2 linked regions of the Chroococcidiopsis sp. TS-821 genome follow. Each later gene encodes a partner of the first gene's protein in a complex. Links are inferred from orthologs where the notes say so. Each region holds a gene or a part of one and is shown on either strand. Other genes may lie near its edges.

Region 1 (5,090 bases):
GCGGTTGGTAATTCCTAACAATCTTACTTGGTACTCTGGCGGTGCATCTTTACGGCGTTCTTTTTCCATTGCCAATGCGGCGAGAGTATCAGCCGTTTCTCCCGATTGGGTAACGCCAATCATTAGGGTATTAGCGGTTAATGGTGGTGGTGCGTAGCGAAATTCCGAGGAGTATTGCACAGATGTGGGAATTTTTGCTAGTTGTTCGAGTAAGTACTTCCCGATTAAACTTGCGTGCCAACTTGTGCCACAAGCAACGATTTGCACTTGTTCTAGGTTAGTGTATAGCTCTTCTGGTAGATTGAGTTTGATCGGTGTTTCAGTTGCGTCTGGGTGCCAATCGTGTTTTAGGTAAGCTTCGATGAATGTTCTGACGACTCCTGGTTGCTCGTAGATTTCCTTAAGCATGAAGTGTCGGAATCCTTGTTTTTCTACCATGACTGGATTCCAGTTGAGTCTACGAGGTTGTTTTTTCAGGCGATCGCCCGCAAAATTATACACCTCTACACCCAAAGGTGTTAACTTCGCCACTTCGCCATTTTCGAGTGTTAATACGGCACGCGTATGCGGTACTAAAGCCGGAGTATCCGAAGCGCAGAAAAATTCTCCTTGTCCAAAGCCAATGGCGAGTGGTGCTTGTTGGCGGGCAATAATTAATTCATCAGGGTAATCGGCAGAAATGACCGCGATCGCAAATGCCCCTTCAAGTTTGTTTACCGTTTGTCTAACGGCTTCTAGCAGCGGTGAATTGTGAGGGTTTTGCGCGGATAAATCTTCTTTGAGAAATTGCGCAATTAGGTGCGGTATCACTTCGGTATCTGTTTCCGAGCGAAACTCGTGTCCTAGTTCTTTAAGTTCTTCGCGTAACTCGCGGTAGTTTTCGATGATACCGTTTTGCACAACTGCTACGCGCTTTGCCATATCCATGTGCGGATGGGCATTGTACTCTTCTGGCTTACCATGCGTGGCCCAACGCGTGTGTCCAATTCCAATTTGTGCAGGGTTCTCGAATTGTTCTAACTTTTCGCGCAGGTTGTGGAGTTTACCTTTAGTGCGTACGCAATGAATCTCACCTTCAAAGATTGTGGCAATTCCTGCGGAATCGTAGCCCCGATACTCTAGTTTTTCTAGCCCAGCAAGTAAAATTTCTGTAGCTGCTTGAGTGCCAATATAGCCTACAATTCCGCACATTCTACAACACCACTCTTCTTTACAAATGCTTTGCTTCTCAAAAGTACATAACGATTTTTAAATCGTCAAGAATTGAATTTTGGATAAACAAGATTTTCATTCTTACTATAAGGCTTTTATCACTGGTTCTACCCTGAGAAAGAAAAAGGGGAATCAAATTTCCCCTATTTTTGACCTGAATTGAATTATGAAAATCAAGTAAAAGACGCTCTGTATTGCGATGTTTACTATGGAATTTGATTTCGTCCATAGAGAAATTCAAGGGAACTTCTCAATAGGCGAGACCCATACTCCGTGTCGTTTCAGCATTACTGAGATAAACCCGAATGCTTAAGAAGTCGGTAGGACATGCAGTTTCACACCGCTTGCAACCTACACAATCTTCCGTTCGCGGAGATGCAGCAATCTGACCAGCTTTGCAGCCGTCCCAGGGAACCATTTCCAACACGTCTGTTGGGCAGGCACGAACGCATTGGGTACAGCCAATGCAGGTATCGTAAATTTTGACGCTATGAGACATTGAATAAAGGCTCCAAACGAGTCGTTTTTTCTTACAAACTCATAATCAACGCATAGTTTACCGCACAGAGGAAGTCGCTTTCAGCAAAAGGCTACAGAACTTTAAATTCTGTAATAGAAAAGAGCCAGCGGTCAGGGAGCGAAAGCTGCTTTGGTAGGGTTAAAATTCTTGACACAGTGACAATTCTTATTACCCATGACCAGCCTTAATAGGATAGTGCCTAGCCACGATCAGCTAATTAATACTTAAGTCTTTTTTGGCGGTAGTTGGCGACAGATTCGACAATGCCGATCGCAATAAAGTTGGTGAGTAAAGCAGATCGTCCGTAACTCAACCAAGGTAAAGGAATTCCGGTAACGGGCGCAAGACCAATCGTCATCGCAATGTTCACAATTGCCTGAAAAACGACCATCGATAACACACCAATTGCCAATAGAGAGCCAAAGTTGTCTTTTGCAGTTTGTGCAATAACGACTAAGCGCAGACAAATTAACCAAAAGACAAACAACACGGCTAAACTACCGACAAAGCCGAGTTCTTCGCCGATTGCCGAGAAAATAAAATCGGTATGTTGTTCTGGGACAAAGTTGAGTTGCGTTTGCGTTCCTTGATATAAACCTTGTCCCCACAATTCACCTGCGCCGATCGCAATTCGCGATTGAATGAGATGGTAGCCGCCGCCAAGCGGGTCTTTTTCAGGATTGAGGAACAAAATCAAGCGATTTTTTTGGTAGTCTTGCAACAATCCCCAAAGGACGTGACCCAATTGACCAGCAACAAAATTAACAGCGATCGCACCTAGCGTCCCTAACCACCGCCAAGGTAAAGTTCGCCACGCAATAAAAGTTATGACCGCAGCCCAAGCAAACCACGCAGGTAAATAAACATTAAATAAAATAACAGCAACAATCGGAGAAATAAGTAAGAGCAACCAACCAGGATTAGCATTTCCCCAATAAAGCATTCCTAGTGTAATTGCACCGAAAACGAGCGATGTACCCAAATCAGGTTGAATAAATACTAACAACCAAGGAACCGCAGTCACAGCTAACGCTCGAATAACAGATGGAATTGTGGCAGCAGTGCGCGAGTGTAACAGTGCGGCTAAGGTGATTATGACGCCAATTTTAGCGAATTCTGAAGGCTGGACATTGAAGCCACCAATGGCGATCCAGCGTTGCGCGCCTTTAGCGGTCGTACCGATGAAAATGACAATCAGTAGCGAGATATTCGTCAGTGCATAAATAACCCAGTGCCACTGAAGCAAGTTTTCGTAGCGACAACGCGCGATGAATAACGCTAGCACAAGACCAATACCACCAACAAGCCAGTGCTGCCACCAATCGGTCAAGCCCTGATTTAATTCAGCGCTGCGAATCATTATGCCACCGAAGACAGTTAAACCGACAACGGCAATCAGTAATATCCAATCGATTTGTTGCCAGGGTGCTAGTAGATATTTCCAGCGCAGGGGAGATAAGATTCGCAACATTGAAAGAGGGCAGAGATTAGGGTTCGGGGGTCAGGAAATTGAGTCAGTTGATTCGGTAGGCAGGTTACTTTCTGACTCAAGTTCCCTTATCTCTAAGTTAAAGCTGCGACGGAGACTTTACCAGCAATATTGAGTGCGATCGCTTTCAAGGCTTTGGCAGAGGCAGAATCAGGGTCTGCGACTACAATTGGGACGCCGCGATCGCCACCTTGACGTAAAGATATTTCTAGCGGTACGCATCCGAGTAACGGTACGCCAAGTTCCGCAGCCGTTTTTTCGCCACCACCCGAACCAAAAATGTCGTATTGCTTATCCGGCATATCTGGGGGAATAAAATAGCTCATATTTTCGACAATGCCTAACACGGGAACTTGCATTTGTTGGAACATCCGCAAGCCTTTACGCGAATCGAGTAACGCTACAGTTTGTGGTGTCGTGACAATGACTGCACCCGCCATAGGAACTGCTTGCGTCAGCGTTAACTGGGCATCGCCTGTCCCTGGAGGCATATCAACGATGAGATAATCTAGATCTCCCCACTCAACTTGATACAAAAATTGACGAATAATACCATTCAGCATAGGTCCGCGCCAAATCACGGGTTGATCGCGGTCGATCAAAAATCCCATCGATACCAATTTCACGCCGTGATTAAACGCCGGTTCTAGCACTTCACCTTGTTTGCCTTGCCGTACCATCACTTGGCTATCCCCAAGTCCTAGCATCGTTGGTGCATTTGGTCCATAAATATCGGCATCGAGTAACCCAACTTTTGCTCCTGTTTGGGCAAGTGCAACGGCAACATTCACCGCCACAGTACTTTTTCCGACTCCTCCTTTACCACTAGATACTGCCAAAATATTTTTGACACCAACAATTCCAGCACGGTCAGGTAAACTTTTTTGTTGTGGTGTTTCGGCAGTCACGTCAACAGATACATCGGTTACACCTGGTAACTGCTTCACGGCTTTCTGACAATCTTCTACGATGAACTCGCGTAACGGACAAGCTGGAGTTGTTAACACTAAGGTGAAGCTGACCTTGCCATCGTCAATCTTGACGTTGCGAATCATATTCAGTTCCACCAAGCTTTTGCGAAGTTCAGGATCTTGTACGGGGCGCAAAACTTCTAAAACGGAACTGGAGTTGAGTATTTCTGACATGGTTGGTTTACTCTCAAGCAAGGCGCAACTGTGGCAAAAAAATTGCCTCCTGCCTAAATCTTAACGGGCAAGTGCTGTCCTTAGTGAGGAACTCAAGACGAGAAGCGAGAGACGACAACCAATAGATAAGGCACTTTGTGAGGATTTAAAACAGACGATTTAATTTATTGATAAGTAACTTTGACGGCGCTTATATATTTGAGCTTGGCAAGCACACCTACCCCCTGCCTTCCTTATCAAAAATCAAAACACCTATCATTTAAAGGCTTCGGTTCGGTTGAGAGTGCCGTATTTGCCGCTTTTTCTGCCGCCGCTGCTAAAGCCGACGCAACTTTTGCCGCACGAGGTCGAATTAAAGACCAGATCAAAGGTGATAACCAACCATTTAGTGTCACTGAGTAGGAAACACAATTACCGCACACCGTTGACTCGACGCGATAAATGACGCGTTCTTCGATTCCTGGAATTGATAACACGCGCACGCTCATCATTTCTCTAGGATGCACGCGTTCGACAAAAATCCGAATTGGAATGGGACCTAAGCGCGTCACTGCTTGGAAGATTAAACCTGGTTTGGGTACTAGTCCGTTGGGAACATTGGTGCTAGTGAGCAAAGGATGCCAAGAAACATCTGCCAAATTGACGACTTTTTGCCAAAGCTCATCCACCGAAGCTGAACTGATTTCTCGATATGTTCGTACCAAAGAATATTGAACCCGACGAC
Region 2 (4,233 bases), 350 kb from region 1 along the record:
TTTCCAAAGTGGGCAGCTGTATCCGGCACTCGCTGATTATAACACCGCAATTCAACTCAAACCGACATTAGCTAGCGCTTACAACAATCGCGCGAATTGTTACGCTGCGTGCGGGCAACTCGCTGAAGCACTCGCCGATTATGATACAGCAATTGACCTCAATCCTAGCTACGTGCGAGCTTGGATCAATCGCGGGATTACTTTACGCGAACTAGGACAATACGAACAAGCCATCGAAAACTTTGATATCGCTGAAATTTTAGGTCAACTGCCTGCAAATATTTACGCTGAACGCGGTCGGACGTATCATTTATGGGGAGACTGGAATTTAGCGATTGCTGACTATCGTCGCGCACTTGAGTTAATATCAGAAGATGCGGAACGCCTGCGTTATCAAGTCGAAAATTGGCTCGCGCAGTTGATCGCTAGCTAGCTATTCATTCTTAAGTTAAGAGACTGTCTTTTGTTAGGTAACGGGGAGCCAGTGTCGTGCGGAGGTGTCCTCTGTTGAGACAACTGGCGTTAACAGGTAATAGGGGATAGTTGATAGATATTCTTTATCAATTACCGATGACCGTTTACCAACTTTATAAATTACGCCTGTTGTCACGTACTTGCCTATGGCTTTATTCCCGCCTCAGTTTACTGGGAAAAATACTGCTGCACGAACTGTAGGACGCGATCGCCAATCTTTAGCGATCGTGTTGAGTATCACTATTCTCTTATTCGGGGGTATAGGAAGTCGTTTAGCATATTTGCAGTTAATTGAAGGGGCTCAACTACGACAGTTAGCAGATAATAACCGCATCCGCTTAATTCCGAAACAACCTGAACGAGGCAACATTTTTGACCGTAATGGCAAAATTCTAGCAAGTAGCCGTCTCTCTCATGCGGTCTATATTTGGCCGCAAGCGCCCAAAAAAGCAACTTGGCCAACTACGCGAACTCGGCTAGCGAAGATTCTCAACATCCCAGAAACAGAAATTCAACAGCGATTAGATAAAGCCGGAGACAATTCTCCTACATTAGTACGAATTGCCCGCGACCTCAATCCGGCTCAAATTACTGCTTTAGCTGAATATCGCAACGAACTACGCGACGTTGAAGTATATATCGAAGCTGTACGCAATTACCCCAACCAAGAAATTGCGGCTCATGTTCTTGGATATACAGGGGAAATAAACGATGAAGAGTTAGCTAAAAAGCGCAGTGAAGGCTATCGCTTAGGCGATGTAATTGGCAAAATGGGTGTAGAAGCCGCGTTTGAAAAGCAACTGCGCGGAGAATGGGGCGGTCAACAGGTTGAAGTTGATGGCGCTGGGCGGATTTTGCGACTTTTAGGTGAAAAACCAGCCAAACCTGGTCGCGATGTTCATTTGACGATTGATTTGAACTTACAAAAAGCTGCGGAAGCAGCGTTAGGTCAACGCCAAGGTGCAATTGTCGCCCTCGATCCTAATAATGGTGAAGTGTTGGCAATGGTCAGTCGCCCTGCGTTCGATCCTAATATTTTTTCTAAGCGGGTAACTCCAGAAATATGGCAGCAGCTACAAAGTAAACAGCATCCCTTCGTTAACCGCGCTTTACAAAGTTTTCCGCCAGCAAGTACGTTTAAAGTCATTACAACCACCGCGGGAATTGAATCAGGGAAATTCGCGCCTAACGCAACGCTACCAACGTATGGGTGCATGAATATTGGTGGAACATCATTTTGTGATTGGAATCGTGCAGGATTTGGTCGTTTAGGCTTCGTTGGGGCGCTAGCGTGGAGTAGCAATACCTTTTATTATCAAGTTGCTCAAAGAGTCGGCGCAGCAACGTTAATTGACTGGACGCGCCGTTATGGTTTTGGTCAAAAAACAGGAATCGAATTAGCATCTGAAGAATCAGCAGGTTTAGTTGCAGACGATTCCTGGAAGCAGAAAAATCTCAATTTGCCTTGGAGTGTGGGCGACACCGTTAATATGTCAATTGGGCAAGGATTTTTGCAAGTCACGCCATTGCAACTAGCGGTAATGTTTGCTGTTCCTGCAAATGGTGGCGATCGCGTTCAGCCGCATTTACTGAAAGACAACAAAGACTCAAAAAGCTGGCGCGAGTCGTTGAATTTAAAACCAGAAACAGTGCGCGTACTGCGTCAAGGACTGCGTCAGGTCGTCTCTGGCGGTACAGGTCAAGTTCTTAATGTACCAACGCTTCCACCCATTGCAGGTAAAAGTGGTACTGCACAAGCTTTCGGTAAACAGTCTCACGCTTGGTTTGGTGCTTACGCCCCTGCGGATAAACCAGAAATTGTTGTAGTGGCGTTTGCCGAACACTCTGGCGGTGGTGGTGGTAAGGTTGCTGCACCAATGGTATTGAAGGTGTTAGAGACGTATTTTAAGCAGTGACTTTGGTAAGCTTAAAGCTAAGCCGCGTTTACTGAAAGACAACGAAGACTCAAAAAATTGGCGCGAGTCATTGAATTTAAAACCAGAAACAGTGCGCGTACTGCGTCTTTGACTCAATCAATACCTACACAAAGCAAGCAACGCCGAGCGCTCGCCAAGAATTCTCAATTAATTGATGCAGCAGCACAATGTTAGCTAACTAGCAACTACTCTATACTTACTCTAGCAACCATTCACACAAATTCTTTAATGTCAAGCATAACTCACTCGCAAACGATGGTACAGGAAGAGTTTCCTCTGGTGCATCAATCACAGCAGTTTCTTGTTTGGGACGATAGATAAACACGGTTTGTTCGTCCGGATCGATCAACCAACCCATCTGAGTACCATGTTGCAGACAGTGAAGAATATTTTTTGTGACTTTTGTTTGGCTTTGAGCTGGAGATAAGATTTTAATTGTCCAATCTGGAGCAATAGGAATAATATTCGCTACCTCCCCATTTCGATCGCGGGGAATCCGATTCCAAATAAAAACTGCAATGTCAGGAACAATTGAGCGATCGCCAAAGGTACAACGTAGTTCAGGAAATGCACGCGCGATGCGCTTAGATTTGACTACACTGTTGATGACCGATACCAATTCTCCCTGAATTGCACTATGTTTTCCTTGTGGCATCGGTTTTTGGATAATTTGACCATCAATATATTCACTTGCGGGTTCTGTTTCCGGTAATTCTAAAAACTCCGCCAATGTCAATTTTTTAGATGGTACTTGTATCATTCGGCTTACCTTTGGCTTTACCAGATTTAATACTGAATCTCTTTCTTTACATCTCAATGATTGCTTGGATTAGTTCTGGTACAGTGGCTTGTGGTGTGGTAATCGCCTACATATCTCCAGTGCTAAGATTTATTGCTTGGTTTGGCGATCGCCCTCCTGCGAATAAGGCAGAACATACTGTGGTAATGGTTATTAGAAAGCTACCGCACCAGTGGTATTCAAGATGTCTAAGGCGTATTTGAAACAGAATTGGGAAAGTTTGGTGTAACAAGTATGTTGCCTTGATACTTTAGCATTATATTTAAAAAACGAACTACCGGTCTATCCTACAGTGACCCTTCCAAATCCTTTATACACTACAGATTACGGTGCAGCTTATGTTGGTGATTCACTGAAACTGCTAGATCAACTTGAATCTGATTCAATTGACTTGGTCATCACTTCACCACCTTTTGCTCTACAACGTAAAAAAACTTATGGAAACGTAGAACAAGAAGATTACGTTGATTGGTTACTGGAATTTGGCAAAAAAGTTTATCGAGTTCTTAACTCCACTGGTAGCTTCGTCCTAGATTTAGGCGGCGCTTATCAAAGTAAACGCCCAATTCGCTCTCTTTACAACTATAGAATTTTAATTAAACTTTGTGATGAATTAGAATTTAGGCTTGCTGAAGAGTTCTTTTGGTTCAACCCAGCAAAACTCCCCTCACCTATTGAATGGGTTAATAAGCGCAAGATTCGAGTAAAAGATTCCGTAAATACTGTTTGGTGGCTCTCAAAAACTGATAATCCTAAAGCTAATGTAAGCAATGTTTTAGTGCCTTACTCTGAGCGAATGAAGAAGTTACAAGCAGATCCTCAGAAATACTACAAACCAAAAGAAAGACCCTCAGGTCATGATATTGGTAAAAATTTTGCTACTGACAACGGTGGTGCTATTCCATCAAATTTGTTAGAAATTCCAAATACTGAAAGTAACTCAAGTTATATTCAATTATGTAACTCTATTGCCATACCTCCTCATCCAGCAAGATTTCCGCAAAAGTTACCAATGTTCTTTAT

What was found.
Region 2: the proteins of rodA (region 1) and mrdA are in contact, whole or in part, in a crystal structure (PDB 6PL5), measured with the Thermus thermophilus proteins. The link is inferred for Chroococcidiopsis sp. TS-821 from one-to-one orthologs. Residues at the interface, in WP_223903423.1 of Thermus thermophilus: Phe161, Val165, Phe168, Val169, Leu172, Pro198, Tyr199, Glu202, Tyr211, Arg212, Asp213, Gln220, Val221, Gln223, Ser224, Ile226, Ala227, Ile228, Gly229, Ser230, Gly266, Phe267, Val270, Leu274, Tyr277, Gly278, Leu281, Phe285, Leu289, Arg297; in WP_223903432.1 of Thermus thermophilus: Arg4, Ile5, His6, Leu8, Ala9, Phe12, Ala15, Leu16, Leu19, Gly20, Arg22, Ala23, Trp24, Leu26, Gln27, Val28, Tyr31, Tyr34, Leu36, Leu43, Thr45, Asp47, Lys156, Gln157, Gly158, Ser160, Val184, Leu201, Glu202.

The regions. Positions count from the first base shown.
Region 1 is NZ_MVDI01000002.1:235,685-240,774, forward strand. The notes cover bases 1,077-3,878. They hold rodA (rod shape-determining protein RodA), read right to left. Parts: upstream 3,204-3,878; coding sequence 1,950-3,203; downstream 1,077-1,949. Other genes in these bases: glmS (glutamine--fructose-6-phosphate transaminase (isomerizing)), read right to left, coding at 1,077-1,191; psaC (photosystem I iron-sulfur center protein PsaC), read right to left, coding at 1,463-1,711; B1A85_RS08675 (Mrp/NBP35 family ATP-binding protein), read right to left, coding at 3,296-3,878. Outside these bases: more of glmS, read right to left, coding at 1-1,076; more of B1A85_RS08675, read right to left, coding at 3,879-4,366; B1A85_RS08680 (polyketide cyclase / dehydrase and lipid transport), read right to left, coding at 4,603-5,090. UniProt on the Escherichia coli protein: Peptidoglycan polymerase that is essential for cell wall elongation. Also required for the maintenance of the rod cell shape. Functions probably in conjunction with the penicillin-binding protein 2 (mrdA).
Region 2 is NZ_MVDI01000002.1:583,688-587,920, forward strand. Bases 51-3,005 are described here. They hold mrdA (penicillin-binding protein 2), read left to right. Parts: upstream 51-620; coding sequence 621-2,390; downstream 2,391-3,005. Other genes in these bases: B1A85_RS10310 (tetratricopeptide repeat protein), read left to right, coding at 51-433; B1A85_RS10320 (Uma2 family endonuclease), read right to left, coding at 2,608-3,005. In the rest of the region: more of B1A85_RS10310, read left to right, coding at 1-50; more of B1A85_RS10320, read right to left, coding at 3,006-3,171; B1A85_RS23590 (hypothetical protein), read left to right, coding at 3,156-3,413; B1A85_RS10325 (site-specific DNA-methyltransferase), read left to right, coding at 3,503-4,233. UniProt on the Escherichia coli protein: Catalyzes cross-linking of the peptidoglycan cell wall. Responsible for the determination of the rod shape of the cell. Is probably required for lateral peptidoglycan synthesis and maintenance of the correct diameter during lateral and centripetal growth.